2 regions of the Actinoplanes sp. NPDC089786 genome follow, and region 1 is predicted to be linked to the other one. Evidence: riboswitches for the same ligand, from Rfam matches in the RefSeq annotation. Region 1 holds a riboswitch; the other holds the start of a gene.
What was found. Region 1 has a riboswitch for glycine ahead of AB0O15_RS39015 (L-serine ammonia-lyase). Riboswitches for the same ligand answer to the same signal wherever they lie in the genome.
Positions count from the first base shown of each region.

Region 2: another riboswitch for glycine. It lies ahead of gcvP (aminomethyl-transferring glycine dehydrogenase); the one in region 1 lies ahead of AB0O15_RS39015 (L-serine ammonia-lyase).

Region 1 is NZ_JBFBGU010000022.1:98,095-113,473, forward strand. It holds gene AB0O15_RS38970 (CHAT domain-containing protein) at 1-309, shown strand, start outside; gene AB0O15_RS38975 (phospholipase D-like domain-containing protein) at 350-1,888, shown strand; gene AB0O15_RS38980 (NAD(P)-dependent alcohol dehydrogenase) at 1,892-2,890, opposite strand; gene AB0O15_RS38985 (TetR family transcriptional regulator) at 3,136-3,684, shown strand; gene AB0O15_RS38990 (SGNH/GDSL hydrolase family protein) at 3,842-5,077, opposite strand; gene AB0O15_RS38995 (glycosyl hydrolase 115 family protein) at 5,074-8,052, opposite strand; gene AB0O15_RS39000 (RNA polymerase sigma factor) at 8,335-9,507, shown strand; gene AB0O15_RS39005 (hypothetical protein) at 9,539-10,474, shown strand; gene AB0O15_RS39010 (ankyrin repeat domain-containing protein) at 10,471-10,863, opposite strand; gene AB0O15_RS39015 (L-serine ammonia-lyase) at 10,910-12,265, opposite strand; glycine riboswitch at 12,411-12,500, opposite strand; gene AB0O15_RS39020 (SDR family oxidoreductase) at 12,657-13,496, shown strand; gene AB0O15_RS39025 (helix-turn-helix domain-containing protein) at 13,493-14,341, opposite strand; gene AB0O15_RS39030 (alpha/beta hydrolase) at 14,430-15,263, opposite strand; gene AB0O15_RS39035 (TetR/AcrR family transcriptional regulator) at 15,373-15,379, shown strand, end outside.
Region 2 is NZ_JBFBGU010000014.1:150,562-165,940, reverse strand. It holds gene AB0O15_RS31700 (hypothetical protein) at 102-479, shown strand; gene AB0O15_RS31695 (nucleotidyltransferase domain-containing protein) at 448-1,215, opposite strand; gene AB0O15_RS31690 (nucleotidyltransferase domain-containing protein) at 1,212-1,877, opposite strand; gene mgrA (L-glyceraldehyde 3-phosphate reductase) at 1,874-2,869, opposite strand; glycine riboswitch at 2,922-3,015, shown strand; gene gcvP (aminomethyl-transferring glycine dehydrogenase) at 3,092-5,902, shown strand; gene AB0O15_RS31675 (DUF5999 family protein) at 5,989-6,189, opposite strand; gene AB0O15_RS31670 (chorismate-binding protein) at 6,378-7,580, shown strand; gene def (peptide deformylase) at 7,591-8,088, shown strand; gene recQ (DNA helicase RecQ) at 8,173-10,005, opposite strand; gene pip (prolyl aminopeptidase) at 10,070-11,005, opposite strand; gene AB0O15_RS31650 (SpoIIE family protein phosphatase) at 11,002-12,927, opposite strand; gene ribA (GTP cyclohydrolase II) at 12,961-13,611, opposite strand; gene AB0O15_RS31640 (dihydrofolate reductase family protein) at 13,778-14,467, shown strand; gene AB0O15_RS31635 (lysylphosphatidylglycerol synthase transmembrane domain-containing protein) at 14,469-15,379, opposite strand, start outside.

The DNA of each region.
Region 1 (15,379 bases):
TACCTGTCAGCCTGCCGGACCGCGACGACCGGCGCCCGCCTCGCCGACGAGTCGATCCACCTCGGCACCGCGTTGTTCCTGTCCGGTTTCCGCGCCGTGGTCGGCACGATGTGGGCGGTCGCCGACGCGATCGCGGCGAGGGCGGCACGCGCCTTCTACCTGCGCCTGCGAATCGGTGGCGCCGCCGACACCGCCGCGGCCCTGGCCGACGCCGTCGTCCAGCTCCGTGCGCGATATCCGGACGAGCCGCTGTTGTGGGCCGGTTTTGTGCACATCGGCGGCAGCCATGGCGACCCCGGTCTCGATTGAGGGTCGCGGTGAGCAGGGCGGCGTTTATATGGTCTTGGCCATGACGTCGCTCGACGATCTTGTGGACCGGTACCTCTCCCCCGCGATCACCCCGCACTACGAGAACTCGTCGGTCGAGTTCGTCGTGGACGGGCGGGTGTGGATGCGGCGGATGCGCGAGCTGCTGACGTCGCTCGGGCCGGGCGACGCGGCGTACATCTGCGGTCTGCAGTTGGAGCCCGCGATGGACCTCACCGGCAAGCAGCCCGGCGAGCCCGGCTACCAGGCCCTGGGCGAGATCCTGGCCGGGCTGGCGAGAGACGGCGTCGACGTCCGGGTGATCCTGGCCGGCGCCGTGGTCAGCAGCAGCATCGTGCGGCCGACGATCGGGCCGTTCCACCAGAACGTCAGCTCGGCCCATCGGCTGCGACGCTGGCGGCCCAAGGGCGACCCGCGTACGGATCCGCCGCCGCTGGCCGACCGGGTCCTGCTCGACTGGTCCGGGTCGGGCGTCGGCTCCAACCACCAGAAGGTCACCCTGATCCGGCGCGGCAACGAGCTCACGGCCGGCGTCGGCGGCATCGACTACGCGGCCAGCCGGGTCGACGAGACACCCCACCGGCGGCTGGCCGTGCGCGGCGGGCGGTGGGGCTGGCACGACGCGGGGACGATCATCCGGGGCCCGGCCACCACCGATGTCTGGCGGGCGCTGCGGATGCGCTGGATCGGGGCGGTGAACCTGCCGCGCCGGCGGTACGTCTGGCCGTCCGTCAAGGGGTTGCCGGTGCTCAACCCGCAGGGCATGGCCGCCGAGATCGCGCCGGCGCCGGCCCAGCCCGCCCAGCCGGCACCGGGGTCGGCCTGCCAGGTTCTGCGGTCGGTCGGGCCGTGGTATATCGACTCGCTGCTGCCGTGGGAGCGGCGGCCGTACAGCGACGGGTCGCCGGAGGGCGTACACGAGATCTACCTGACCCTGGTGCAGGCGCTGGGCGCCGCGCAGCGCTACATCTACATCGAGGACCAGTACTTCCGCGAGTACCCGGGCGGTGACCGCCGCTTCGAGCTGTACCCGTACCTGCGGGCGGCGGCGGCCCGCGGGGTCAAGGTGATCCTGGTCGGCTCGGGCACCCGCGACCCGGCCGAGTCCACGCCGCTGATCAACGGCACGGTCAACGCCGACCTGCAGAAGAAGGTGATCGAGCCGCTGCCCCAGCGGCTGCGGCGCAACGTCGGCCTGTGGCGGGTCGAACACCTGACCGTGCACGCCAAGATCGTCATCATCGACGACCGGTTCGCGGCGGTCGGCTCGGCCAACTTCTTCAGCCGGTCGATGGCCGGGGTGGACACCGAGCTGACCACGGCGGTGGTCACCACCGGCGACGACGTGCGAGACCTGCGGGCGCAGCTGTGGGCCGAACATCTGCGTACGCCGATCAGCGACGAGCTGCGCCCCCACCTGGAGAACCTCGACCTGGCCATCGGCATGTTCCGCCCCGAGTGGCTGCCGCCCAAGGAACCGGCCGGCTCGTGGCGGACCCCCGGCATGCCGGACGGCTTCGACCCGCTCGAAACCGTGCTGACCCTCGTCGGCCCGCCGTAGGCGTCACATCTCGAGCACGGCGCGGTAGCGGGCCGTGCCCTGGCGTACCCGATCGAGCGCCTCGTCGATCCGCGCGACCGGAAAGGTCTCGACCTGGGCCGCGATGCCGTGCCTGGCCGCGAACCCGAGCATCGCCCGCTGCTCGGACGGCGTCCCGACGTTGCCGCCGGCCACCTTGCGCTCCCCGGTGAACATCCCCAGCGGGGCGAACGACAGCCGTCCGTGCGGCACGCCGACCAGGCAGAGCGTGCCGCCGGGCCGCAGCGCCGCCAGGTAGGCGTCCCAGGGCAGGTCGGCGGGCACGGTGGACAGGACAAAGTCGAAGGCGCCGGCCGGCGGCTCCTCCCCCACCACCACCACGTCGTGCGCCCCGAACCGCCGCGCGTCACCGGCCTTGCTCTCGCTGGACGAGATCGCGGTGACGTGGCAGCCCCACGCCCGGAGGAACTGCAGCGCGAGGTGGCCGAGACCACCGACACCGACCACCGCCACCCGGTCGATCGGCCTCACCCCATGCCGGAGCAGCGGCGGAAACACGGTGGCGCCGGCGCAGAGCAGAGGCGCCGCTGTGGCCGGGTCGAGCCCATCGGGGATCGGCTGCACATGCCGCCAGTCGCTCGCCCGGACCTGGCTCGCGAAACCCCCGTCACCGCCGCGGGTGGCGGTGACATCCTTGCGCGGGCACAGGTTCTGCCGTCCGCTCAGACACCACTCGCAGGCCTGGCACGACCCGGCGACCGCCCCAACCCCGACCCGCTGCCCGACCGCGATCGACGACGGGTCGACCTCGTCGCCGACGCCGATGACCACGCCCACCGCCTCGTGGCCGACGACCATCGGGTAGCGGGAGATGCCGTACGCGTTGTCGATGAGGCTGACGTCGGTGTTGCAGACGCCGCAGTGGGTGACCCGGACGTCGACCTCGCGTGGGCCGAGCGGCCGGGCCTCGGCCTCGATCACGCTGATGGGGCCGCCGGGCTTGTCGACGCTGTACTTGAGCACCGCAACTCCTTAGTTACCGACTAGTTGGTAACTAACGTACGAGCCTCGGGCCGCCCTTAGCAACCAACTAGTCGGTAACTAAGAGCGCCGGCCGTGCCAGCCGCACGTCTTGCTACCAACTAGTCGGTAACTAGGAGCGCCGGGCCCCGTTGGCCGCGCGCCTTGCTACCAACTAGTCGGTAACTAGGGGCGCCGGGCCGCGACGGCCGCACGCCTTGCTACCAACTAGTCGGTAACATAGGGCCGTGAGAACCCGGAACCCCCCTGAGAAGCGCCGTCGCATCTTCGCCGCGGCGACCGCCGACTTCTCCAAGCACGGCATCGCCGGCGCCCGGGTCGACCGCATCGCCGCCGAGGCCGGGGTCAGCAAGGCCCAGATGTACGCCTACTACGGCGACAAGTTCGCCCTGTTCGGCGCGGTGGTCCGGGCCCACGCGAACGCCATCGTCGACGAGACGCCGTTCACCGCCGAGGACCTCCCGGGGTACGCGGTTGCGCTCTACGAAGCCGCCCGAGCGCGCCCCGACGTCATCCGCCTGCTGATCTGGGCCCGGCTCGAATGCGTCGAGTTGCCCCTGGACGCGGACGGCCTGCGCGCGAAGCTCGACGCCATCGCCGAGGCCCAGGCCGCCGGCACGCTCGACCCGGCCATCAGCCCCGAGAACATCCTGGCCCTGCTGTCCACGATGGCCCTGACCTGGACGGCGATGGGTCCGCTGCCCACCGCGGCCCGGCACGACGAGAACCAGGCGGCGCTACGCCACGCGGTCGCGCAGGCGTTCGAACGCCACTGACACCAGCACGCCAAAGCCGGCCGCGCAGGCGTTCGAACGCCGCTGACACCAGCACGCCACAGCCGGCCGGGCAGGCGTTGGAACGCGGCAGCCGCCCGGAAAGGCGCGGACGCCGCTGACACCAGCACGCCACAGCCGGTCCGGCCGCCGGACGGCGCTACCCCAGGCGGTCACGCAGGCGTTTGAACGCCGCTGACGCCAGCGCCCCGTAACCGGCCGGGTTCAGGTGCAGGCCGTCGCCGACGTCGTAGGCCGGGGCGATACGTCGTGGGGCGGCCGGGTCGCGGACGGCCCGGTCGAAGTCGACCACCTCGTCGAAGGCGCCGCCTCGGCGGATCCACGCGTTGACCGTCTGCCGGGAACGTTCGCGCAGCCCGCCCGGGTCGTCGTAGTTCGTGTTGCCGCCGAACGGGGTGATCGTCGCGCCGAACACGTCGATGTCGCGGGCCTGGGCGCGGGCGACGACCTGCCCGTAGGCCGCGATCAGGTCGGCGGTGACCTGCTGCTGGGCGGTGTCGGTGGCGGCCGCCGTGCCGATGTCGTTGACGCCCTCGAAGATCAGCGTCCAGCGGACCGCGCCGAGGGCGAGCACGTCGCGGTCGAGCCGGGCCAGCACGTTCGGGCCGAGGCCGTCGTTGAGGACGCGGTTGCCGCCGGCCGCCTGGTTGAGCACGGCCACGCGCTCGGGCAGGCGGTTGAGCAGCTGGTCGGGCCAGCGGTCGTTGCCGTTGGTGGTGGAGCCGCGGCCGTCGGTCAGCGAGTCGCCGACGATGACCAGGGCGGCGCCGCCGGCGAGCACCTCGACGCCGCTGAGCAGGTACCAGTGGTCGACCGGGGTGGCGCCGGCCAGGTCGGCGTCGAGAAGGTGGTCACCGTTGATCAGATGGCTGGTGGTGCGCGAGCCGGGGTGTGAGGTGAGGTTCAGCGTCTGCTGCCCGGTGGCCAGGTAGGCGGTGACGGTCAGATTGGTACGGGCGGTCACCGGCATCGCCACCGGGTCGGACACCACCTGGGCGCCGACCGGAACCACCGTGGACGTGTGCCCGCCGAAGGTGAGCGGCCGGCCGCTGCCCGGAACGATGCCGGAGGCGCCGGCCCGCCCGCCGGCCGGCAGCGCCACCGCGGCCCGGGTGATCGGGAGCGCGGCGCCGCCGAACGCGTTCGAGAACCGTACCCGCAGCTGTGAACCACCGATCGAGGTGTGCACGGTCTGCCGCAGGGTGGTGTCGACGAGAACCGAGGCGGCGCCCGTGAACGGTGGGGGTGGCAGGTTGTTCGGCTCGGTCAGCTGCGGCATGGAGACCCAGGTGTGCACCCAGCGGCGGCGGGCCGGCTTCGGGAACGCCGGGAGGAAGGCCGCGCCGCCGAGGCCGAGGAGAATTCGCCGCCTCACGATCGGGCCCGCAGGGACGAGGGCGGGCCGAGGTAGCTGTACGGCAGCGGCGCGGTCTCGACGACCAGACGCTGCACGATCACGCTCGGGTCGACCATCCAGAAGGCCAGCGTGTGCCGGCCCGGCCGATCGACCTGGTGCACGGTCCGGGTCACGTTGACGTTGTCCGAGGTGTTGCGGGCCCACTGTGGATTCATCGTGGTGTCGTCCGAGCCGGTCGCCCCGATGATGTCGACGACCTGGGGTGTGGCGCCGTCGATCGAGACCGCGTAGCGCAGGCCCGGGGTCGGCAGCACGTTGTTGCGGGGCGACAGGTAGGCCGCCACGCGGACCGGACCGGTGGTGGTCAGCGTCATCGCGTACTCCAGCCGCCCGGAGGACCCGCGTGGGGTGAGCCCGTTGCCGGTGCGCCCGATGTCCGGCAGCAGTTGCCAGTCGCCGACCTTGCGGCTGTAGTGGTCGGCCTCCATGGCGACGTAACCGTTCGCCTCCAGGAAGCCCGACGGAGCGACCGACGGACGGTGCACCGGGGCCTGGACGACGACCGAGCTTCCCGCGCCGGTCACGGTGAGCGGCACGGTCGTCGTGCCATGCGGGGCCCGTCGCCAGTCGACGGTCACGGTGGCCCGGACCTGGTCGGTGACCCGGCCCGAGGCGGGGGTGACGTGCACCCAGGGCTTCGCGGCGGTGATGCGGTAGCTGAACGGGGTGGCGCCCTTGTTGTAGACCTCGAGGTACTGCGCGGGCTGACTCTGCCACGGGCTGAACGACGGCAGGGTCGTCGGGTCGCCGCCGTCGAGGGCCACGCCCAGCGCGGCGGCCGGGGGCACGGTGATCCGCTTCAGGTGCGGGTAGATCGCGTCGGGCAGGGCCACGTTGTTCAGTTCGGGCTGCTGCCACGGCGCGTTGGGGCCGTACCGTTCGACGTCGCCGTACCCGATCTTGGGTTGGGTCTGCCAGCCCTTCCACTTCCCGCCGGCCAGCGTGGTGTTGTAGTAGCGGCTCATCGCCTGGTCCTGGGCGAACAGCGCCTCGGCCCGGTCGGCCCGGGCGTTGGTGGCGGCGCGGCCCTGCGCGGCGTACGCGATGTTGGTGAACTGGGCCTGCCGGAGCGCGTACACCAGCGCCGTGTCCTTGATCTGGTAGTAGGCCAGCTGGTAGAACGCGTCCTGGTGGGCGGCCGGGACCAGCCGGCGGACCCGATCGGCCTTGGCCGCGAGCGTCTGCCACTGCGCGGTCACGCGGTCCATCTCGCGGTAGGCGGTCAGGCTGAACGGGTTGCCCTGGTCGTCGTAGATCACCTCGGGCGTCTCGCCGGTGATCCGCCGATTGAGCAGCTCAGGCTTGCGGCGCGACTGGAGCGTCGCGTACTCGTGCAGCAGGTCGGCCACGGCCGGCGCGAGACCAGGACCAAAATTCTCCGCCGCGTACGCCCGGAGCCAGCGCTGGATGCCGGTGACCGGGATCGAGTCCGGATCCCAGGCGTAGTCGAGGAAGAACTGGGTGGGCGCCTCCTCGTTCTTCAGATCGCCGACGTTCACCATCCACAGCCGGTCGACGCCCGAGGCGTACGCACGGTGCAGTTGTTCCCAGGTGTTGGTCAGGTTGACCGTGTCGGCCCATTTGTAGTTGCGCCCGACCCCGACGTAGTCGAAGTGGTAGTACATGCCGTACCCGCCACTGCGCGCGGGTAGCGACGCGTCCGGCAGCTTGCGCAGGTTGCCCCAGTTGTCGTCGCAGAAGACCACGGTGACGTCGTCCGGCGGCCGGTAACCCGCGTCCCAGTAGCGCTGTACTTCTTTGTACAGAGTTTGTACTTGAGGCCGGTCGATCAGGCCGGTGTCGCGCAGGATCTGCCGCTGGGTGTCGATGATGGAGCTCATCAGGTCGATGCCGTCGCCGTCGGGCAGGCTGGTGTCGCCGTTGCCGCGCATGCCGAGCGTGATGACGCCCTCGATGTCCTGGTCCTTCATCCGTTGCGCGCCGTCCCGCCAGTACGCCTTGAGCGCGGCCGAGTTGCGGACGAAGCTCCACTGCCCGTTCCCGCCGTACGGGTCGGTGCCGTTGACCGCGTGCCGGTTCCACTCCTCGATGCCGCGCATCATCGGCGCCTCGTGCGAGGTGCCCATGACCACCCCGTACAGGGTGGCGGTGGCGTGGTTGAGCGGGTCGTCCTCGGCGAACGCCCGGCCCCACACGGCCGGCCACAGGTAGTTGGCCTTGAGCCGCAGCATGGTCTCGAACACCTTGGCGAAGTAGGCCGCGTTGAGCCCGCCCGGATGACCGGGCGCCTTGCCCGGACCGAAGTATCCGGGCGCCCAGGTGCCGGTGGCCGGGTTCTCATCGTTGATGAAGAACCCGCGGTACTTGACCGCCGGCGTGCCCTGGGTGTGCCGGCCGGGAAGCACGTAGACGGCGTCGTGCCGGGCGGCCGGCACGTCGTCCCAGAAGGACCAGGGTGAGACCCCGATCCGGCGGGACAGGTCGTAGGCGCCGTAGATCGTGCCGCGCTGGTCGCTGCCGGCGATCACGAACGCGCGCCGGACACCGGGCAGCGGATCGGTCACCACCTGCTCGATGGTGGTCTCCCACCTGCCGCGGAGCCCGCGGACGTCGAGTCGTCCCCGTGCGACGATCCGGTCGATCAGCGGGCTCTTGCCGAGCGTGCCGATGATGACCGGGTCGGCGCCGGCCGGCACCCGGTCGTGCCCGATCACCGGCTGCACGCCGGTGACCTTGCCGAGGTCGGCCCGCACGTCGTCGGCGACCCGGATGACGCCGGCGTGGTCGGCGGTGCTGACCACGATCGGCGCGGCCCGCCGGCCGGCCACCACCGGGAAGCGGCCGGGGCCGTCGTGGAAGGCGACGTAGCCACCCTTCTCCGGCGACGCGGCCGGCGGATGAGCAGCCGGCGGATGGGTGGCCGGGGCCGCCGTCAAGGGCGCGATCAGGGCCAGGGCAAGGAACGACCTCATCGGCACACACCTCACTGAAAGTTCCGGAAACATCCCGGACAATATTCGTAACGTAGAGGCGTCCGTCTATGTCGTCAAGCGCTGGAGTGCGCCTTTCGGCCGGCCAAGATCCCGGAACTTCCAGGCGCCGACGAACTGGTGTCGGATTGCGGCCAGGATGTTCGTAGAACGGATGACAGGCCGCCCGCGAGGGACCCACGGACGACAGGAGATGCTGGCCAGGTGAGCGAGGATCAGATCCGCGAGGCGATCACACAGGCCCACCACGAGCAGTGGGGGCGGATGGTCGCCACCCTGACCCGGCGGTTCGGCGACCTCGACATCGCCGAGGAGGCGGCTGCCGAGGCGTTCACGACCGCCGTCGAACGGTGGCCCGCCGACGGCGTACCCCCCAATCCGGCCGCCTGGCTGAACACCACCGCCAACCGCAAGGCCATCGACCGGATCCGGCGTGAGAACAAGCGGGACGACAAGCAGAAGGAGGCCACGATGCTGTCCGTCGACGACCCGCCCGAGCCGACCGGCGCCATCGAGGACGAGCGGCTCCGGCTGATCTTCACCTGCTGCCACCCGGCCCTCGCGCCGGAGAGCCGGGTGGCGCTGACCCTGCGCATGCTCGGCGGGCTGACCGTGGCCGAGATCGCCCGGGCCTTCCTGGTGCAGGAGACCGCCATGGGACGGCGGATCACCCGGGCCAAGGACAAGATCAAGGCGGCCGGCATCCCCTACCGGGTGCCGGCCGCGGAGGACCTGCCGTCCCGGGTGTCCGGCGTCCTCACCGTGCTGTTCCTCATCTTCAACGAGGGTTACCTGGCGACCGGCCCCGGCACCGATCCGGTCCGCCACGACCTGACCGCCGAGGCGATCCGGCTCACCCGGCTGATCCGCGGCCTGCTGCCCGGCGACGGCGAGGTGGCCGGGCTGCTGGCGCTGATGCTGCTCACCGAGGCCCGCCGCACCGCCCGCGTCTCGGCCGGCGGCGAACTGGTCACCCTGGCCGACCAGGACCGCGGGGCCTGGGACACGGCGCTGATCGCCGAGGGCCACCGGCTGGTGCGCGAACGCCTGGCCAGCGGCGTGGCGCCGGGGCGGTACCAGATCCTCGCGGCGATCAACGCCGTGCACACCTCGGCCCGCGACGTGCGGGACACCGACTGGTCCCAGGTCGTCGCCCTCTACGACCAGCTCGTCGTCCTCGACCCGTCACCGGTCGTCGCCCTCAACCGGGCCATCGCGGTCGCCGAGCTCGACGGCCCCGACGTGGCGCTGGCGGCCATCGACCGGCTCGGCGACCGGCTGTCCGGTTACCACGCCTACCACGCGGCCCGCGCCGAGCTGCTGCGCCGGCTGGGCCGAGGTGGCGACGCGCGGTCCGCGTACGACAAAGCCATCGACCTGGCCGGCAACACCGCCGAGACCGCCTACCTCACCCGCCGCCGCGACCAGCTCGCCTGAACCCCGGGCCGGCTCCGTTACCATGCGCGCCGTGCCGAACGTACGAGCCTTCCAACCCCTGGCCGCCGCCAAATGGCCCGCCGCCCGCGAGTTCCGGGCGGCGGTGAAGCGGCGTGACTGGCCGGCCGGACGCGCCGTGCTGGACGCGGCGACGCCCGCCGAGCGCACCCGGCTGCTCTGGGTCGGTGGGCAGGGCCGCGGCCTGGAGGACTGGCTGCGCGGGCTGATCCGGGACCATCCGGAGGACAGCGCGCCCTACGCGATGCTGGGCCACCACCTGACGTTCCTCGGGTGGAAGATCCGCGGCGACCTCGAGCGGGTCAGCGCTCGGCGGCGCCAGGGTTTCGGCCGGCGGCTGCAACAGGCCGAGCAGGTGCTCCTCGAGGGCGCCGCGCGGCACCCGGGCGATCCGGCGGTCTGGACGATGCTGCTGACCTCGGGCCGTGGCCTGGACGTGGGCCTGGACGAGGCGTGGCGCCGCTACCACCGGCTGTCCACGATCGACCCGCAGCAGCCGCTCGCCCACACCGAACACCTGCAGCAACTGATGCCGAAGTGGGGCGGCGACTGGTATCAGGTGCACAAGTTCGCGTTCGGGGTGTGGGAGAGCGCGGCGCCCGGGTCGCCGACGCCGGCCCTGGTCGCGGAGGCCCACCTGGAGCACGCGCTGGAGATGCCCACCCGGGCGGCGACCAAGGCGCACATGCGGGCCGCGCTGCCGGAGATCCGGGCGGCGGCCGGGCACTCGGTCTGGCACCCGCGGTTCGAGCCGGGCGGCATCGACGCCGAGCTGGCCCTGGGCATGTTCGCGACCACGTTCTTCTGGTTCGGCGACCGTGCCGCCGCGGTCCGGTGCTACCGCCGGATGGGGAGGCTGGCCGTCTCCTGGCCCTGGGGCCCGGTCCGCTCGCTGGTCCCGACCAACCTGTGGTTGCTGTCCGCCGTCGCCCCCTTCCAGCGTGGCTAAGACCCCGGGCGCAGCAGCTCCGACATCTCCGGGAGCTTGAAGAACTCCGCCGTGGCCACCGCCGACGGCGTGCCCGCGGCCGGGTCGGCGCCGGCCGCGAGCAGGGCCTTCACCGTCACGGCGTTCTGCCGGAACACCGCGGCGGACAGCGCGGACTGGCCCCGGTCGTTGACCCGGTCCGGGTCGGCGCCCAGCTCCAGCAGCGCGGCCACGGTGTCCGGGTGATCGCGGTACGCCGCCAGGATCAGCAGGGTGTCGCCCTTGTCGTTGGTGAGGTTGGCCGGCAGGCCGGCGGCGACGTTGCCGGCCAGCTCCTCGGTGTCGCCGGCGCGTGCCAGGTCGAACATGCGGTGGGCGTACGCGATCGCTTCCTCGTCCAGGTCAGCCACGTCGTCCGACTACCCGCCCCGGCCGTACCTACACACCCCGGACGGGTCAGCACTCCACGATGTTGACGGCCAGGCCGCCGCGCGAGGTCTCCTTGTACTTGGAGTGCATGTCGCGGCCGGTCTGGCGCATGGTCCTGATCACCTTGTCGAGGCTGACCGTGTGCTCGCCGGTGCCGTGCAGGGCCAGCCGGGCGGCGTTGATGGCCTTGACCGAGGCGATCGCGTTGCGCTCGATGCACGGCACCTGCACCAGGCCGCCGATCGGGTCGCAGGTCAGGCCCAGGTTGTGCTCGATGCCCACCTCGGCCGCGTTCTCCACCTGCTCGGGACTGCCGCCGAGCAGCTCGCACAGGGCGCCGGCGGCCATCGCGCAGGCCGAGCCGACCTCGCCCTGGCAGCCGACCTCGGCCCCGGAGATGGACGCCTTCTCCTTGATCAGGATGCCGATGGCGGCCGCGGTGAGCAGGAAGCGCACGATCCCGTCGTCGGAGGCGCCGGGGACGAAGCGTACGTAATAGTGCAGCACCGCGGGGATGATGCCCGCGGCGCCATTGGTGGGCGCGGTGACGACCCGCCCGCCGGAGGCGTTCTCCTCGTTGACCGCCAGCGCGAACAGGTTGACCCAGTCGACCACGTGCAGCGGGTCGGCGTCGTCCGGCCGGGCGCTGAGCTTGGCGAACAGGTCCGGCGCGCGGCGGGGGACGTTCAGGCCGCCGGGCAGGACGCCGCTCCGCCGGCAGCCACGGTCGACGCATTCGGCCATGACCCGCCAGATGTCCAGCAGCTCGGCGCGGATCTGCTCGGGCGTGCGCCAGGCCTGCTCGTTGACCAGCATCAGGTCGGAGATCGACAGCCCGGTCTCCCGGCAGCGGCGCAGGAGTTCGGCGCCGGTGGTGAACGGGTGCGCGACGGCCGTGGTGTCCGGGACCAGCGCGATGCCGCCGTCGGGCCGCGCGCCCGTGACGAAGCCGCCGCCCACCGAGAAGAACGTGCGCTGCTCGACCACGGCGCCGTGCTCGTCGTACGCGGAGAAGGTCATGCCGTTGGGGTGGGCCGGCAGCGACCGTCGGCGGTGCAGGACCACGTCGCGGTCGGGTTCGAAGACGACGGTACGGCCACCCGGCAGCGTGATCTTGCGATGTTCGCGGATCGACCGGAGGCGGTCCTCGACCCGGTCGACGTCGACGGTCGCGGGATCCTCACCGGCCAGGCCGAGCATGACCGCCCCCGGCGTGCCGTGACCGCGGCCGGTCGCCGCGAGCGAGCCGAACAGCTCGGCCCGCACCCGGGTCACGTCGCCCAGCGAGGAGGCGAAGATCTTGGCCGCGCGCATCGGGCCGACCGTGTGGGAGCTGGAGGGGCCGATGCCGATCGAGTAGAGGTCGAACGCGCTGACGGTCATGCGGAGGCCTCGTTCTCTCCCGGAGCACGCGCCCCGGGCTGGGTTGAGCCTCCCCGCTCTGTCATCGGTGCCTGAGAGATTCACCGCCGGGTGGCGGCTTTCACCTTCGGCGCGGGACATGAGGGTCCCGGCTTTCCAGAGTCGCCTGGTTCGAGCGGTACGGTGCCTGAGAGATTCTGGGGAGAAGTTGCTCCTACGGCGCCCGAAGACCTCGGGACTCTCCCGCTCGACGTACGCGGCGGATCTTCAGTTGTCCCGTCGAGGTTAGCCCGTGTTTCATGACCCGACCAGGGCTGCGGCGTTGCCGGGACATGGCCGGACAGCAACATCGGCCACCCGACATGGCAATCCTGGACCGGACGAGCGGTCAGCCCGGCGCTAGTTTCGGGCCATGACGACATGGTTCATCACCGGCACGTCCTCCGGGTTCGGCCGGCTGCTCACCGAACGGCTGCTCGACCGGGGCGACCGGGTCGCGGCCACCCTGCGCCGGCCCGAGGCGCTGGCCGACCTCAGCGCGAAGTACGGCGACCAGCTCTGGGTGGCCCGGCTGGACGTCACCGACGCCGAGCAGGCCCATCGGGTGGTGGCCGAGGCGTTCGCCGCGCTCGGCGCCATCGACGTGGTGGTCAACAACGCCGGGTACGGGGTCTTCGCCGCGGTCGAGGAGGCCTCCGACGAGCAGATCCGCCGGGTCATCGACACCAACCTGCTCGGGTCGATCCACGTCATCCGGGCCGCGCTGCCCCATCTGCGCGCGCAGGGCCACGGCCGCATCCTGCAGGTGTCGACGGCCGGCGGGCAGACCACCTACCCGAACTTCGGCTACTACCACGCCTCGAAGTGGGGCATCGAAGGGTTCTGCGAGACGGCGGCCCGCGAGATCGCCCCGTTCGGCATCGGCCTGACCATCGTCGAGCCGGGCGCGACGCCGACCGGGTTCGGCACCGCGCTCGACACCGCGGAGATCATGCCGGAGTACGACGGGACGCCGGCCGGCGACGTCCGGCGCGCGCTGGCCAGTGGCGAGTTCCGGCTGCCCAACGACGCCGGCAAGATCGCCGCGGCGATGGTCGACCTGGTCGACTCCGGCCGCACGCCGCTGCGCCTGCCGCTGGGCTCGGACACGTACGAGGACATCCGCGCCTCGCTGGTCGCCCGCCTGGCCGAGCATGACGCCCAGCGCGACGTCGCCTATTCCGTCGTCACCGATTCCGTCGTCGAGGGCTAGGACCGCGCCTGGTCGCGGTAGTCCGACGGCGACGCGCCCACGTGCCGGCGGAACGTCCTCGCGAAGTGGGACGAATCGATGAACCCGCAGCGCAGGCCGATCTCCGAGACCCCGGCCCGGGTGGTGCGCAGCAGCCGCCGGGCCAGCTCGATCCGGAGCCGCAGATGGAACTGCGCGGGCGTCTCGCCGGTGTGCAGCTTGAACAGGCGCAACAGATGGAACCGGCTGAGCCCGGCCGCGGCGGCGAGCTCGGCCAGCGACACCGGCGTGTCCAGGCGTGCGTGCAGAAGATCGACAACCCGGGCTACGCGTACGTCGTCCCGGCGCGGCCCGGCCGGTTCCGGCGCCGTTCCGTGGTTGGTCAGCAGGTGCACCGCGATGAACTCGGCGGCCGTCGCGGCGTACGGGTCGTTCACCCCCGCGCGGGCCGCGCGATGCAGCCGGGTCAGGACCGACCGGAGCACGTCGTCGTCGAAGGCCAGGGCGTCGGCCGGGCGCGTCGCACCCACCTCGTCGGCGACCCGGGTCATCGTCAGCGCCGGGATGAGCAGGCGGATCTGGGTCACCCGCTCGTCGCCGGTCGGCGAGGTCCACCGCAGGTCGCTGGGGACGTGCGGCGCCGTCGTGGACAGCGACCCGGCCCGCACCAGCCCCTCGGCCCAGCCTCGCCCGCGCCGGCTGCGTACTGTCCGGGCGCCCTGGATCTGCAGGTCGATCAGCTGCGCGCCGATGCCCGGCAGCTCGACCCGGTCGGCCTCCCCCGCGATCGAGAGAAGCCGCAGGTCGACCGACCGCCAGCCGGCGTCACGGCTGTCGAAGAGCGTGCGGGTCAGATCCACCGGCATGCTGCAATGATCCACGCCGGCCCGCGCACGACGTGATGACCGGGTCCATCGTGCTGATCGCGGGCGGGCTCGGCGTGCTCGCCGCTGACTACTTGGCCAGGAAGGCCAGCAGCGCCTCGTTGACCTCGTCGGCGTGGGTCCAGAGCAGCCCGTGCGGGGCGCCCTCGATCTCGACGTAGTCGGCCTGCGGGACCCGCTTGTGGAACTCGCGGGCGGTGGCGTCGATCGGCAGGATGTTGTCGGCGGTGCCGTGCAGGATCAGGGCCGGCACGTCGATGGCGGCGAGGTCGCCGCGGAAGTCGGTCAGCCAGGTGGGCACGACGGCGCTGGACGCGTACCAGGAGGCGCCGGCGGCGACGTTCCAGCTGTTGCGCAGGGCCTCCTCGGACAGGCGGCTGCCCAGGGTGTCGTCGGTGTTGTAGAAGCCCTGGTAGAACTCGGTGAAGTAGGCGTACCGGTCGGCGGTGACCGCGGCCTGGATGCCGTCGAAGACCTCCTGCGGCACACCGGTCGGGTTGTCGTCGGTCTTGAGCAGGAACGGTTCCAGGGAGGCCAGGAACGCGGCCTTGGCCACCCGGCCGGAGCCGTAGCGGCCCAGGTAGCGGCCGACCTCGCCGGTGCCCATGCTGAACCCGACGAGCACCACGTTCGTCAGGTCGAGGGTCTCCAGCACGGTGTTGAGGTCGGCGGCGAAGGTGTCGTAGTCGTAGCCGACGGTGGGCTGGCTGGACCGGCCGAAGCCGCGGCGGTCGTAGGTGATCACGCGGTAGCCGGCGGACAGCAGCGCCGCGCTCTGCTTCTCCCAGGAGTGGCCGTCGAGCGGGTAGCCGTGGATGAGCACGACCGGCTGCCCCTGCCCGTGGTCCTCGTAGTAGAGGTCGATGCTGGTGCTGTTCTCGGTTCCGACCTTGATGTACGGCATCGCCGTCTCCTTCGATCTGGCGGAGAACGATCGTTCTCCGGCGACAGGAGTAGCGTAGAGAACGTACGTTCTCAGTGCCAAGGGAAGCGCCAGGTGAGGGTGGTCACGCATGCCGG
Region 2 (15,379 bases), on a different contig from region 1:
GGGACCTGATCGGCGACGCGTTCGGTCCGCGGCTGGCGCCGGTCCTGGAGCACTTCGGCCGGGCCGGCGACTTCTACTTCGACGAGATCGCCCAGATCCGGATGGCGTCCTGGTCGCGCGGCCGGGTGACCCTGGTCGGCGACGCCGGGTACGGCCCCGGCCCGGCGGTCGGCGGCGGCACCAGCCTGGCCGCGGCCGGGGCGTACGTGCTGGCGACCGAACTGGGCGACGGCCGTGACATCCCGGCCGCCCTGGCCCGTTACGAGGCCGCGCTGCGCGAGCCGGTCGGCCACGCCCGCCGGATCGGCCCGTCGGTGCTGGCCTCGATCGTCCCGGGCAGCCGCGCCCAGGTCTGGGCCATGGCCCAGACCATGCGCCTGCTCCCACGCCTGCCGGGTCCCGTCCGCAGCCGCCTGACCTCGTTCGGTGGTGGCCCGGCGGCCATGCTCAACGGCCTGGAGCTGCCGCCGGCCCGGTGAGGCGGACGCGGACGACCAGGTCGTGCAGGGCGCCGACCGCGTCGGGGTCGGGCTGGTCGGGCAGCCGGGACGCGTCGCGGGCGGCCTCCAGGTCGGTGCGCAGACGGGCCACGTCGTGGTCGAGGGCCGCTCGCACGTCCGGCGGGAACGGGCCGTGCTCGGCCGCGCGCTTGGCCGCGATCAGGTCGGGCACGTAGGCCGGGGCGTCCAGTTCCCGCAGGTCGGCGACCACCTCGCCGGTGCGCATCAGGTGGCGGCCGGTCAGCAGCACGCGCAGCAGGTAGAGCGCGGGCTTGAGCTCGCCGGTCTTGGCGAACAGCTTCTCCTGCGTCGCCGCGAAGCCCAGGTAGTGGTAGGCGTGGTTGCGGGTGACCAGGCGCGGCGCCAGGGCGGTCAGCTCGGCGTGCACGGGCGTGGTCACCACCACCAGCGGGGACAGCAGTTGCTCCAGCACGTACCCGTTGCGGCTGTTCAGAAGGCGGGCGAACTTGAGCAGGTCGTGGCTGACCAGGTCGAGCTCGACGCCGTCGCGGAGGCCGTCGGCCTGGAGCGTCTGGGGGCCGGTGCGCAGGCCGACCACCTCGGCGGCGGGCAGCACGTGGCTGGCGCGCAGGTCGAGGTCGGAGTCGACGGACGCGAAGCCGTACAGGTGTGCGCCGCTCACGGTCGCGAAGACCAGGGGATAGGGCAGGTCGGTGGCGATCTGGCCGGCCCACTCCGGCACTTCGGTGGTCATTGCAGGCCCCTTTCGCGTACGCCGATGAGCACCTGATCGATCGTCTCGCGATCCGGCCGATCGGGCAGCCGGGTTTCCGTCGCGGCCGCGGCCAGGTCGGCGAGCAGTTCCGTGGCCCAGTCGGCCCAGGGCGCCTCGCCGTGCTTGATCGCGAGCAGCCGGTCCCGCAGTGGTGACACGTCGACCAGGATGTCGCCGGTACGCAACACATGGGCCCCGGCCAGCAGCAGCCGGATCATGTGCATCGCCTGCTTGTGGTTGACCACGCCGGTGCGCTCGCGGCGGGCCTCGACCCGGGCCAGCTGGTCGCGCGCGTAGTTGCCGTAGGTTTCGGCCACCCGCCGCGACAGGAACGCCCGCCGCGCGTCCCGCAGCGCCCGCCCGTCGGAGGTGATCGTCTCGATCAGCGGCGAGAAGAGCACCTCCAGCACCGTCGGGTTGGCCTGCGCGGCGAGCGTGCAGAACCGCTCGATCTCCCAGGAGAACTCCTCGTCGCGGGGGCCGTCGAGGTGGGTCGGCGGCTTGTCCAGCCGCCAGAACAGCCGGGTGGGCGCGGCGAACACACCCCGCCGGTCGTGGTCGGAGCCGGGGCCGTCGAGCCCGTAGGCCCGGGACCCGACCACGACCGACAGGATCGTGTGCTCGGGGACGAAGGACGTCACAGGTCCAGGACCGTGCCGTCGATCGCGTCGAGCTCGGCCGGGCTGAACGACAGGTTGCCCAGCGCGCCGATGTTGGCCTCCAGCTGGGCCACGCTCGACGCGCCGATGATCAGGCTGGTCATCCGCGGGTCGCGCAGCGCCCAGGCCAGCGCCAGCTGGGCCAGCGACTGGCCGCGGCCCTGGGCGATGTCGTTCAGCGAGTGCAGCCGGCCCATCGTCCTGGCGTCCAGCGCGTCCTCGTCGAGGAAGACGCTGGTGCGCACCCGGGAATCGTCCGGGATGCCCTGGAAGTAGCGGTCGGTGAGCAGGCCCTGCTGGAGCGGGCTGAACGCGATGCAGCCGGCGCCGGCCGACTCGAGCGCGTCGAGCAGGTGGTCGCGCTCGATCCAGCGGTTCAGCATCGAGTACGACGGTTGGTGGATCAGCAGCGGCGTGCCGAGCTCGGCCAGGATCGCGGCGGCGCGGGTGGTCTGCTCGGCGGTGTAGTTGCTGATCCCGACGTACAGCGCCTTGCCGGCCCGGACCACCGCGTCGAGCGCGGCCATCGTCTCCTCCATCGGGGTGTCCGGGTCGGGCCGGTGGTGGTAGAAGACGTCGACGTAGTCCAGGCCCATCCGCCGGAGCGACTGGTCCAGCGACGAGACCAGGTACTTCCGCGAGCCCCACTCGCCGTACGGGCCCTCCCACATGTGGTAGCCGGCCTTGGTGCTGATGACCAGCTCGTCCCGGTACGGCGCGAGGTCGCTCGCGAGCAGCCGGCCGAAGTTCGACTCGGCGCTGCCGGGCGGCGGCCCGTAGTTGTTGGCCAGGTCGAAGTGGGTCACGCCGAGGTCGAACGCGCGCCGCACGATGGCTCGCTGGGTCTCGAGCGGCCGGGTGTCGCCGAAGTTGTGCCAGAGGCCGAGCGAGACCGCGGGCAGGCGCAGGCCGCTGCGGCCGGCCCGGCGGTAGGTCATCGTCTGGTAGCGGTCGTCCGCCGCGTGGTAGGTCACACACCACACTCTAGGAGCGAGATCATCAGCCGGTGCACTGGTAGTTTGGTCGCCAGCCGCTGCGGGAGAGATCACCGGAGCAAAGGTGGCGCCGAAGGGGCAAATCCTCCCCGGAACCTCTCAGGCACACGGACCGCGCGGGCAGGCGACTCTGAAGGACCCTTCGTGGGTACGACAGAGGGGGAGGGTCTGACACGACGACCCCCGGCCTGGAGTGCGCCCATGACGACTTTTGCCAACCGGCACATCGGTCCTGACGCCGACGAGCAGTCCCAGATGCTCAAGGCGATCGGCTACTCGACGCTGGACGACCTGATGGGCGCCGCGATCCCCGAGGTCATCCGCTGGCACGGCACGCTCGATCTGCCCGCGGCGGCCTCCGAGGAGGAGGCGATCGCCGAGCTGCGCGAGATCGCCGGCCACAACCAGGTCACCACGCCGATGATCGGGCTCGGCTACTACGGCACCGTGACGCCGGCCGTGATCCGCCGCAACGTGCTCGAGAACCCGTCGTGGTACACCGCGTACACCCCGTACCAGCCCGAGATCAGCCAGGGCCGCCTGGAGGCGTTGCTCAACTTCCAGACCATGGTCACCGATCTCACCGGGCTGACCACGGCCAACGCCTCGATGCTGGACGAGAGCACCGCGGTCGCCGAGGCGATGACCCTGGCCAAGCGCGGGTCCAAGAGCAGATCTTCGGTGTACGCGGTGGACGCCGACACCTTCCCGCAGACGCTCGCGATCCTGCGTACCCGGGCCGAGCCTCTCGGTATCGAACTGCGCCTGATCGACGCCTCGCTGGGCGGCGACGACCTGCCCGACGAGTTCTTCGGGCTGCACCTGCAATACCCGGGCGCCTCCGGCGCGGTCCGTGACCACGCCGCGCTCGTCGAGCGGGCCCACGCCGCCGGCGCCCTGGTCACGGTCGCGGCCGACCTGCTCGCGCTGACCCTGCTGCGGCCGCCGGGCGAGATCGGCGCCGACATCGCGGCCGGCACCACCCAGCGCTTCGGGGTGCCGCTCGGCTTCGGCGGCCCGCACGCCGGCTACCTGGCGGTCCGGGCCGGCCTGGAGCGGTCGCTGCCCGGCCGGCTGGTCGGCGTGTCCAAGGACGCGGACGGCGCCCAGGCCTACCGGCTCGCCCTGCAGACCCGCGAGCAGCACATCCGCCGCGAGAAGGCGACCAGCAACATCTGCACGGCGCAGGTCCTGCTGGCGGTGATGGCCAGCATGTACGCGGTCTACCACGGCGCCGACGGGCTGCGCGCGATCGCGAAGCGTACCCATCAGAAGGCCTTGGATCTGGCCGGCGGGCTCGCGGCGGCGGGCATCTCGCCGACGCACGACGCGTTCTTCGACACCGTGACCGTGCGCGTGCCCGGACAAGCCGCCGCCATCGTCGCCGCGGCCGGTGACCAGGACATCGACCTGCGCCTGGTGGACGCCGACACGGTGTCGATCGCCTGCGACGAGACGACGACCGACGCGCACGTCGAAGCCGTCCTGGGCGCCTTCGGGGCCACGGTCGCGTCGCCGGCCGAGTGCGGGGCGGTCGCTCTGGCGCGTACCAGCGAGTTCCTGACCCACCCGGTCTTCACCACCCACCACTCGGAGACCGGCATGCTGCGCTACCTGCGCCGCCTCTCCGACCGCGACTACGCGCTCGACCGGGGCATGATCCCGCTCGGCTCCTGCACGATGAAGCTCAACGCCACCACCGAGATGGAGCCGGTGAGCTGGGCCGAGTTCGCGAACATCCACCCGTACGCCCCGGCGTCGCGCACCGCCGGCTACGAGGCCCTGGTCGCCCAGCTCGAGGGCTGGCTGGCCGAGCTGACCGGCTACGACGCGGTGTCCGTGCAACCCAACGCCGGTTCGCAGGGCGAGCTGGCCGGCCTGCTCGCGATCCGCGGCTACCACCGCTCGCGGGGCGACCTCGACCGGGACGTCTGCCTGATCCCGTCCAGCGCGCACGGCACCAACGCCGCCTCCGCGGTGATGGCCGGCATGCGCGTGGTCGTGGTGGCCTGCGACGACAACGGCAACGTGGACCTGGCCGACCTCGACGCCAAGATCGTCAAGCACGCCGACCGGCTGGCCGCGATCATGGTCACCTACCCGTCGACCCACGGCGTGTACGAGACGTCGATCGCCGACCTCTGCGCCAAGGTGCACGAGGCCGGCGGCCAGGTGTACGTGGACGGCGCCAACCTCAACGCGCTGGTCGGGTTCGCGCGGCCGGGCAAGTTCGGCGCCGACGTTTCGCACCTCAACCTGCACAAGACGTTCTGCATCCCGCACGGCGGCGGCGGTCCCGGCGTCGGCCCGGTCGCGGTGCGCGCCCACCTCGCCGACTTCCTGCCCGGCGACCCGCTCGAGTCCGGCGATCACCACGCGGTGTCGGCGGCGGCGCACGGGTCGGCCGGCATCCTGCCGATCTCGTGGGCCTACCTGCGGATGATGGGCCCCGACGGCCTGGCCGCGGCGACGTCGGTCGCGGTGCTCGCCGCCAACTACGTGGCCGCCCGGCTCGCCGACCACTTCCCGATCCTGTACGCCGGGGAGAACGGCCTGGTGGCCCACGAGTGCATCCTCGACCTGCGCCCGATCACCAAGGCCACCGGCGTCTCGGTGGACGACGTGGCGAAGCGGCTGATCGACTACGGCTTCCACGCGCCGACCATGTCGTTCCCGGTGGCCGGCACGCTGATGGTGGAGCCGACCGAGAGCGAGGACCTGGCCGAGCTCGACCGCTTCTGCGACGCGATGATCGCCATCCGGGCCGAGATCGCCCAGGTCGCGGCCGGTGAGTGGCCGGCGGGCGACAATCCGCTGGCGAACGCGCCGCACACGGCGGCCTCGGTGTCGGCCGACGAGTGGGAGCACCCGTACCCGCGCTCGGCGGCGGCGTACCCGGCCGGCGTGGATCGGATGTCGAAGTACTGGGCGCCGGTCCGGCGGATCGACGGGGCCTACGGCGACCGGAATCTGGTCTGCTCGTGCCCGTCGCCGGAAGCCTTCGAGGACTGATCGTCCCCGGCGAGGGGGCCGCGGCTCGGGTGCGGGTCGCGGCCCTGCTGTCGCTACTTTGCGTAGCGGTAACCTTGCGGTTCTTGTTACGCCGCGAGGGCGTGCTTACCCGGTCCGCGGTGCGGCTCGATGACCGTTCCGTCGGGCAGGATCTCGCCCGTGTCCTCAAAGACGATGACGCCGTTGCAAAGCAGGCTCCAACCCTGCTCGCGACAGGTCGCGACGATCCGGGCGGCCTCGCGGTCCGTGGCTCCGGCGGGTGGGCAAGGGCTCTTGTGCTGGCACATCAGGGGTATCTCCGATAGGGGCTGTGTGATGATTCACAACTGCGGTGACGAACGTTACCTCACTCCGAACGACTGCGGATGGGGCGGGTGACGGCGTCCCGTTGCCAGAATCCTCGCTTCCGATGGTCCACGGTAGGGGCGCTGTCGACCACTTCCCGACACCTCCTTCATGTCTCATTCCGGCATCACTGAGCTCCGGCCAGGGCGGTCACCGTCTGTCATCTACCTTCCAGTGGTCTCTGACGGACGGCGGTGACCCCGCAGAGCTTGTCGCCGAGTTCCTCTCCTCCGCCGGACTGCGCGTGCGAAACCTCGGCCGAACGGCCACCCAAGTCCACCCGACCGGCGATGGCACTCCGTGCGGCGCCGCACTCTATGTATCCGCCGCCGCCGGTTCCGTGATGGCCGGCGGCGCCGTCGGACCACCGACCCCGTCGCCGGCCCTCCCTGACGTGTACGCCGTCGTCCTCGCGCACGGTTCATCCGGTCCGGAACCGGCCGGCGCATCGGCCTCCGCGTTGCGTCCGGGAGCGACCCCTTCTCCCGCCGCGCTGTCGTCGCGGCCTTTCTCGCTGGAACCCTGGGCCGACAGCTGGACCGCGGATGACCATGCGCGGGCCGTGGCGCTGGCCCGGGAGGCCATCGCCCGCGGCGACATCTATCAGGTCAACGTCGTCGGGCACGCCTCCGCGGCCTACACCGGCGATCCGATCCCGGCGCTGTCCCGGCTGGCCCGGCTGGCCGGCGCCCGCTACGGCGGCGTGCTGGCCGGTGACGGCTGGGCGATCGGCTGCGCCTCGCCCGAGACGCTGGTCGAGGTGCGCGACGGCCGGGTGATCACCCGCCCGATCAAGGGCACCCGCCCGGCCACGCCGGCCGGCCGGCACGAGCTGCTGACGTCGGCCAAGGAGCGGGCCGAGCACATCATGATCGTCGACCTGGAGCGCAACGACCTGTCCCGGCTGCCCGGTGCCGGCCCGGTGCGGGTCGACCAGCTGTTCGCCGTACGCGAATGGAGTGGTCTCTGGCAGGCCGAGTCGGTCGTCTCCGCCCCCTTGGACGGCGACGTGGACCTGGCGTCGCTGCTGCGCGCGGTGTGCCCCGGCGGCTCGGTCACCGGCGCGCCCAAGCTGGCCGCCCTGGACGAGATCGCCCGCCTCGAACCGGTCGGCCGCGGCGCCTCGATGGGCGCCCTCGGCTGGATCGGCCACGACCACCTCGACCTGGGCCTGACCATCCGCACCGCCGCGGCCGACGGCGACCGCCTGCACGTCTGGGCCGGAGGCGGCATCACCTGGGACAGCGACCCGGCGGCCGAGGTGGCCGAGGCCGCCGCCAAGGCCGGCCCGCTGCGCGCCGCCCTGTCATCGTCGGCGGTAACGGCTGGATAGGCTTACGGTCATGACAATCAGGCCCATCCGCGTGTTCGGCGACCCGGTTCTGCGTACCGAGGCCGACCCGGTCACCGACTTCGACGCCGAGCTTCGCCGGCTCGTGCGCGACCTGGAGGACACGGTCCGCGAGCCCGGCCGGGCCGGCGTGGCCGCACCGCAGATCGGGGTGAGCCTGCGCGTCTTCTCGTACAACGTGGACGACGTCATCGGCCACCTGATCAACCCGGTGCTGAGCGACTTCGAGGGCGAGCAGGACGACGAGGAGGGCTGCCTGTCCGTGCCCGGCCTGTACTTCCCGACCCGCCGCGCCCTGCGGGTGACCGCCACCGGCCAGGACCACCACGGCGAGCCCCTGGTCATCCACGGCGAGGGCTTCCTGGCCCGGGCCCTGCAACACGAGACCGACCACCTCGACGGCACGATCTACATCGACACGCTGACCGGCGACACCCGCCGCCAGGCGCTGCGCGAACTACGCAAGATCCGCCCCGCCCGGCCGCTCTAGCCGGACAGCCGTCGAGGTGGCGGCCCGGCCGTCCGCGCCGCCCTCGTTGCGGCGGGCCCGGCGCCTACTCCCGCTGCCTGCCGATCAGGGGGCTGACCCCTCGGCCAGGGTCTCGAGGACGTCGGGGCCGAACTTCTCGAGTTTGGCGCGGCCGACGCCGCTGACCGTGCCCAGTTCGTCGAGGGACGTCGGGCGCAACGCGGCGATCGCGCGCAGGGTCGCGTCGTGGAAGATGACGTACGCGGGGAGCTTCTGCTCCTTGGCCACGCGGCCGCGCCAGGCCCGCAGGCGCTCGAAGATCGGCTCGTCCTCGGGCGACATCGGGGTGGCCGCCGCCGACGGTGAGGTGCGGGACGCGCGCGGGGCCTTGGCCGGCTTCTCGGGCTCGCGGCGCATCATGACCTTGCGATCGCCGCGGAGCACCGAGGTGCTGTCTTCGGTCAGCACCAGCGTGCCGTAGTCGCCCTCGACCGTCACCAGGCCGGCGGCCAGGAGCTGGCGGACGACGCCGCGCCACTCGGGCTCGCGCAGGTCGGCGCCGATGCCGAAGACGGACAGCTCGTGGTGGCGGTGTTGCAGAACCTTCTCGGTCTCCTTGCCCAGCAGGATGTCGATGGACTGACCGGCGCCGAACTTCTGGCCGCGCTCGCGTTGCAGCCGCCAGACCGTGGACAGGAACTTCTGCGCGGCGACCGTGCCGTCCCAGGCCTCGGGCGGGTTGAGGCAGGTGTCGCAGTTGCCGCAGCCGCCCTCGGTGACCTCGTGCTGCCCGAAGTAGTCGAGCAGCCGGGCCCGGCGGCAGGTGACCGTCTCGCACAGCGCCAGCATCGCGTCGAGGTGGGCGGCCGCGTTGCGCCGGTGGGACAGGTCGCCCTCGGACGACTCGATCATCTTGCGCTGCTGGACGACGTCGGCCAGCCCGTAGGCCAGCCAGGCCGTGGACGGCTGCCCGTCGCGGCCGGCCCGCCCGGTCTCCTGGTAGTAGCCCTCGACCGACTTGGGCAGGTCGAGGTGGGCCACGAACCGGACGTCGGGCTTGTCGATACCCATGCCGAACGCGATCGTGGCCACCATGACCAGCCCCTCCTCGCGGAGGAAGCGGGACTGGTTGGTGGCGCGGATGACCGGGTCGAGCCCGGCGTGGTAGGGCAGCGCCGGGATGCCCTCGTCGACCAGGTAGGCCGCGACCTTCTCGACCGAGGCCCGGGACAGGCAGTAGACGATGCCGGCGTCGCCCGGGTGTTCGTTGCGCAGGAAGGAGATCAGCTGCCGGCGCGGCTCGGCCTTGGGCACGATGCGGTACTGGATGTTGGGCCGGTCGAAGCTGGCCGTGAAGTGTCGCGCCAGGGTCAGGTCGAGCCGGCTGGCGATCTCTTCCTTGGTGGCCGTGGTGGCGGTGGCGGTCAGCGCGATCCGCGGCACGTCGGGCCAGCGTTCGTGCAACATCGACAGCTGGAGGTAGTCGGGCCGGAAGTCGTGGCCCCACTGGGACACGCAGTGGGCCTCGTCGATCGCGAACAGCGCCACCGTGCCGCGTTCGAGCAGCCGCTGGGTCGACGGCGTGCCCAGGCCCTCGGGCGCGACGTAGAGCAGGTCGAGCTCGCCGGCGATGAACTCCTGCTCGACGAGCTGGCGCGACGAGTAGTCCTGGGTCGAGTTGAGGAACCCGGCCCGCACCCCGAGCGTGCGCAGCGCGTCGACCTGGTCTTGCATGAGCGCGATCAGCGGGGAGATCACCACGCCGGTGCCGGGCCGGACCAGGGCGGGAATCTGGTAGCACAGCGACTTGCCGCCGCCGGTCGGCATCAGCACCAGGGCGTCGCCGCCGTCGGTCACGTGCTCGATGATCTCTTGTTGCTGCCCGCGGAAGTCGGGGTAGCCGAAGACCTGATGGAGGACGTCCTTGGGCGAGGTCACTGAGCGATAGTAGTTACCTCGCCGGGGGAACGGCCGGACCCTGTGGACAACCCGGGAATCTCCATCAATCGAGCGAGATCGCGGCCGTCCGGAGGGCGGCCATCAGCTCGGGCTCCGTGCGCAGATGTCCGGCGTTGACCATCTCCAGGGTCAGGTTCTCGCCGTACGCCCGGGCCAGGTCGTACGCCTCGACCGGCGGCGTGCACATGTCGAACCGGCCCTGGACGACCCGGCACGGCAGGTGCCGGACGGCGTCGAGCGAGTCGAGGATGAAGTTCTCCGGCACGAAGCCGCTGTTGCCGACGAAGTGCGTCTCGATGATCGCGCAGGCGACCGTGTTGTCGTCCTCGTCGACGTAGCGGGCCACCGCGGCGGCGTCGTAGTTCATCGAACACAGGGTCAGCTCCCAGGTGACCCACGCCCGGGCGTACCGCAGAGCCTCGGCCGGGTCGGGCGAGCGGAACTTCCCGGCGTACCAATCGATGATCTGTTTCCCGCTGGACCGCCGATCGGCCGGGACCGGGGCGATGAACGTCTCCCACTCGGCCGGGAAGTGCGTGCGCGGACCGCCCAGCGTGAGCCATTCGTCGTCCTGCCGGCGCAGCAGGTAGATGCTCCAGAGCAGCAGGCTGCGCACCCGCGCCGGATGGGCGATCGCGAAGAGCAGGCTGAGCGTCGAGCCCCACGAGCCGCCGGCCACGTGGGCGGTGTCCCAGCCGCGGTGGGTCATCAGCGCGTCGATGTCGGCGACCAGGTCGGCCGAGGTGTTGTGCTCGACGCTGCCGGTGGGCGTGCTGCGGCCGCACCCGCGCTGGTCGAAGAAGAGCACCCGATGGCGCGCCGGGTCGAAGAGCAGCTTGTGGGTGTCGTTGAAGGCGGCGCCGGGACCGCCGTGCAGACAGACGACGGGTACGCCGTCCGGCGCGCCCCATTCCTCCCAGTAGAGCGCGTGGCCGTCGCCGACCTCGAGATGTCCACTGTCGAGCACGGCGCCGGTCATGGGGATCCGATCGAGACGTCGGGGATGGCGACGAGCGCGAGCACGTGCCGGGCGGGGGAGTCGGGCGCCGCGACCAGGGTGAGCTTGCCGCCCTGCCGGCCGTGCCGCTCGGCCACCCGGTGCAGCGCCGAGACGCCGGCGCTGGCCAGGTGGGTGACCAGGGTGAGGTCGACGGTGAGCGGCAAAGTGCCGCCCCGGCTGCGCCGGAGCAGGCCCTGTTCCAGGCGGTCGGCCGTGGTGGTGTCGATCGGGCCCTGGACGCGTACGCCGCCCTCGACGCCGTTCAGCTCACCGAGGTGGAAGTCGGCCGGGGCCACGGCGGGCAGCGGCGCGGACGCGTTGGCGAGCAGCGCGGGGCGGGTCAGCGTGTGGCGGACGGTCGCCACGGTCCCGGTCGCGGTCGGCTCCACCCGCATCGACTCGACCAGCTGCGACGTCAGCGCCAGGCCGCGGCCGCGCGTCGACTGCCGGGCCGGTTCGCGCCACCGGCCCTGGTCGGTGATCGTCGCCTCCAGGCAGCCGGCCGCGTCGAGTTCGGCGTGCAGCCGCACCACCGGCGCCCGCGGCGGGTCGGTGACGCCGTCGAAGGCGTGCTCGATCGCGTTGGCCACCAGCTCGCCCAGCGCGTGTTGCAGCAGGAAGGTGTCGTGGTCGGTGGCGCCGAGCCCGGTCAGCCACTCGCCGATCGCCGTGCGGGACGGGCGCAGCGACCCGGGCTCGGCGGGCAGGGTCAGGTCGAGCGGGCCGGGCGGGGCGACCCGTTGCACGGCCAGCACGGTGATGTCGTCGCTGTGTCCGGTGGTGCGCACCAGCAGCTCGACCGTCTGCGAGCAGACCCGCTCGGCCGGGCTCAGCTCGGGGGCGCGCAGGGCCCGCCCGGCCGCGCTGTCGGCCGCCACGTGGGCCAGCTCGGCGGTGCTGTCCGGGATGGTGCGGCCGGGGCGCTCCAGGATGCCGTCGGTGTAGAGGACGAGCACGTCGCCTTCGGCGAGGGTCGCGGTGCGTACGGGGAAGAGCGCTCCGGTGCCCAGTGGGGTGCCGCCGGTGCCGGGCAGGTAGCGGCTCTCACCCGCGGCCGTCACGATCAGGGGCGGCGGATGCCCGGCCGTGCAGTAGGTCAGCGAGCCGTCGGCCGGGTCGAGCAGCGCGAGGCAGACCGTGGTGGCGTGGGCGGCCGGGAGCCGGCGGGCCAGGCGGTCGGCCGCCGCGAACGCGTCGACCGGGTGGTCGCCGGTGTCCAGCCGGTCGCGCAGCACCGCGCGGAGCTGGCCCATCACGCCGGCGGCGGTCACACCGTGGCCGACCACGTCGCCCACGACCAGGGCCACCGTGCCGTCCGGGCGGGTCACCGCGTCGAACCAGTCGCCGCCGGCCGCGCTGTCGGCCACCGCGGGCAGGTAGCTGGCCGCGATCTGGGCCCCGGGCACCACCGGCAGGCCGGCCGGCAGCAGCTCGCGTTGCAGGGCGGCCACCACGTCGCGGGTCTGCTCGTAGCGTTCCTGCAGGTCGGCCGCCTCGGCCTCGGCGGCCAGGCGGCTGCGTACGCTCTCGGTCACGTCGAAGCCGGCGCCGATCACGCCGCGCAGCGATCCGTCGGGGTTCCGCCACGGCACGATGGTGAAGTTGGCCCACATCTCGATCGTGCCGCCGCCGGGCGCGTCCAGGTGGACCCGCCACTCCTGGCCATTGCTGGGCTCGCCGGTCTTGTACACCTCGTGGTAGGCGTCGGGGATCTGCTGGCCGACGAGGTCGCTGAGTACCTCGCGGACCGGCCGGCCGATGATGTCGCGACCGTCGAGCACCGCCCGGGTGGCCCCGCTGACGGACACCATCAGCAGGTCGGGGCCCTCGCAGACGGCCAGGATGAACGGCAGCTGCTCGATCGCGTCGGCGAGCAGCCCGTCATCGGCGGGCACGGTCACCGCCCCATCCTGCCGTATGCCGGACCTTCCGGCTCACTCCGCCAGCGGAAGATCGATCGTATGGGCGGTGTGTGACGCCTTTGTGGCCAGATAACGGACGTTTGCCGCGGATACGTGCACACCGGTGGGGATCTGTTCCTCGACCTTCACCCCGGCCGCCTTCAACTGCTCGGTCTTGTCGGGGTTGTTGCTCAGCAGCCGGATGCGTTCCGCGCCCAGGGCCAGCAGCATCTGCGCCGCCACGGTGTAGTCCCGCTCGTCCTCGCCGTGCCCCAGGGCCACGTTCGCCTCGTAGGTGTCCAGGCCGGCGTCCTGCAGCGCGTACGCGTCGAGCTTGGCGTAGAGCCCGATGCCCCGGCCCTCCTGCCGCAGGTAGAGCAGGAGACCGCCGGCCTCGGTGATCCGTTCCACCGCCTCCCGCAGCTGGGGACCGCAGTCGCAGCGCTGGCTGCCGAAGACGTCGCCGGTGAGGCACTCGCTGTGTGGCCGGACCAGGGGAGGGCGGCCGCCGACCGAGGACCGGGCCACCGCCCGACGCCAGTCACCCAGGCCCAGGGCCAGGTGCTCCTTGCCGTCCACCAACCCGTCGAAGGTGAACACGCGGGCACTGCTGGTGTAGCCGTCGCCGAACCGCAAGGGAACCGTCACCTGCGTCCGTACGACCGCCTCGGGTGTCTGTCTCATCGGCCCTCCTCGTACTGCGGCCTCGCGCCCCCGGCACGATGCCCAAAGATCTCCGTCACCATGCCGTAACAGGATGTGAATGTGCCAGCAATCGAAGCTCCGATTATCTTGGACGCATCGTGATCGGCCAGGGTGACGATCGTCGCTCGCCAGGAAGGGAACATCGGTGGGTGAGCGACCGTACGTGCTGCTGAGCTGCGGCATGTCCATCGACGGATATGTCGACGACACCGCGGCGGAACGGCTGCTGCTGTCCAACGAGGCCGATTTCGACCGGGTCGACGAGGTGCGGGCCGGCTGCGACGCGATCCTGGTCGGGGCGGCCACCGTCCGCACCGACGATCCCCGGCTGCTGGTCCGCTCGGCCGAGCGCCGGGCCCGCCGGGCGGCCCGGGGTCAACCCCCGACCCCGATCAAGGTGACCGTGACCAGCAGCTGCGACCTCGACCCGGCGGCGCGGTTCTTCACCACGGGCGACGTGACGAAGCTCGTCTACTGTGCCTCCGGAACGGTCGAGCTGGCGCGCAAGCGGCTCGGCGACGCGGCCGAGGTGGTCGACGGCGGCGAGCCGGTCGACGTCCACCGGGTCACCGCCGACCTGCACGAGCGGGGCGTCGGCCGGCTGATGGTCGAGGGCGGCGGCACGATGCACACCCAGTTCCTCAGCGCCGGCCTGGCCGACGAGCTCCAGCTCGTGGTCGCGCCGATCTTCGTCGGTGACTCCCGGGCGCCGCGCTTCGTGCACGACGGCGTCTTCCCGTGGGGCCGCGACCGCCGCGCCGACCTGGCTTCCGTTCAGCAGATCGGCGACGTGGTCCTGCTCAGGTACGCGCTCTCGGACCGGTACGCCGGGTAGCTCAGGCACCAGTCGTTGCCAGGACGCGCGGGGCGGGACGCTGAGCCGGGATGAAGGCGGGCGCGACCTCCGGCCCGACCTGCGGAACGGCCACCGGCTCGAGCACCGGCTCGGCCACGGCCACGGGCGCCGTCGTACGCGACCGGGCCGCGAAGCGTGCGATCAGCACCACCGCGCCGGGCAGCGCCGCCACGAAGGCGAACACGCCGTACACCACCGCGATGGTCAGGCCCTGGGTGGCGCTCATCCCGGCGGCGGCGAACGCCCACGCGGTCACGCCCTCACGCGGTCCCCAGCCGCCCACGTTCAGCGGCAGCGTCATCGCCAGCAGCGCGAGCAGCATCAGCGGGGCCAGCCGCAGCACCGAGGCGGTGGAACCGGCGGCCCTGGCGGCGACCACGAACGTCGCCAGGTGGCCGGCCAGCACGACGCTCGACGCCAGCAGCACGCCCGGCCAGTTGCGCCGGGACAGCAGGCCGGTGCGGATCTCGGCCAGCCCGGTGCGCGCGCCCTTGGCGATCCGCGAGGTGCCGCTGCGCAGGCGGCGCGTGCCGAGCACGACGATCGCGCCGACCGCGAGGATGGCCAGGGTGGTCGCCGCCGCCGCGGCTCCGTGCCGCGCCAGCACGTCCAGGACCGGCGAGGGCACGGTGACCAGCACGGTCAGGCCGACGACGAAGAGGACGATCTGGCCCGCCGTACGCTCCAGCACCACCGCGCGGACGCCGCGGCCGACATCACCGGTGTCCTTGCCGTGCCGCACCGCGCGGTCCACGTCGCCGAGCACCCCGCCGGGCAGCGCCGCGTTCAGGAACAACGCCTTGTAGTAGTCGGCGATCGCGGCCCGCATCGGCAGGCGCATCCCGATCCCCCGGGCCACCAGGCACCAGCGCCAGGCGCTGAACACCGTGG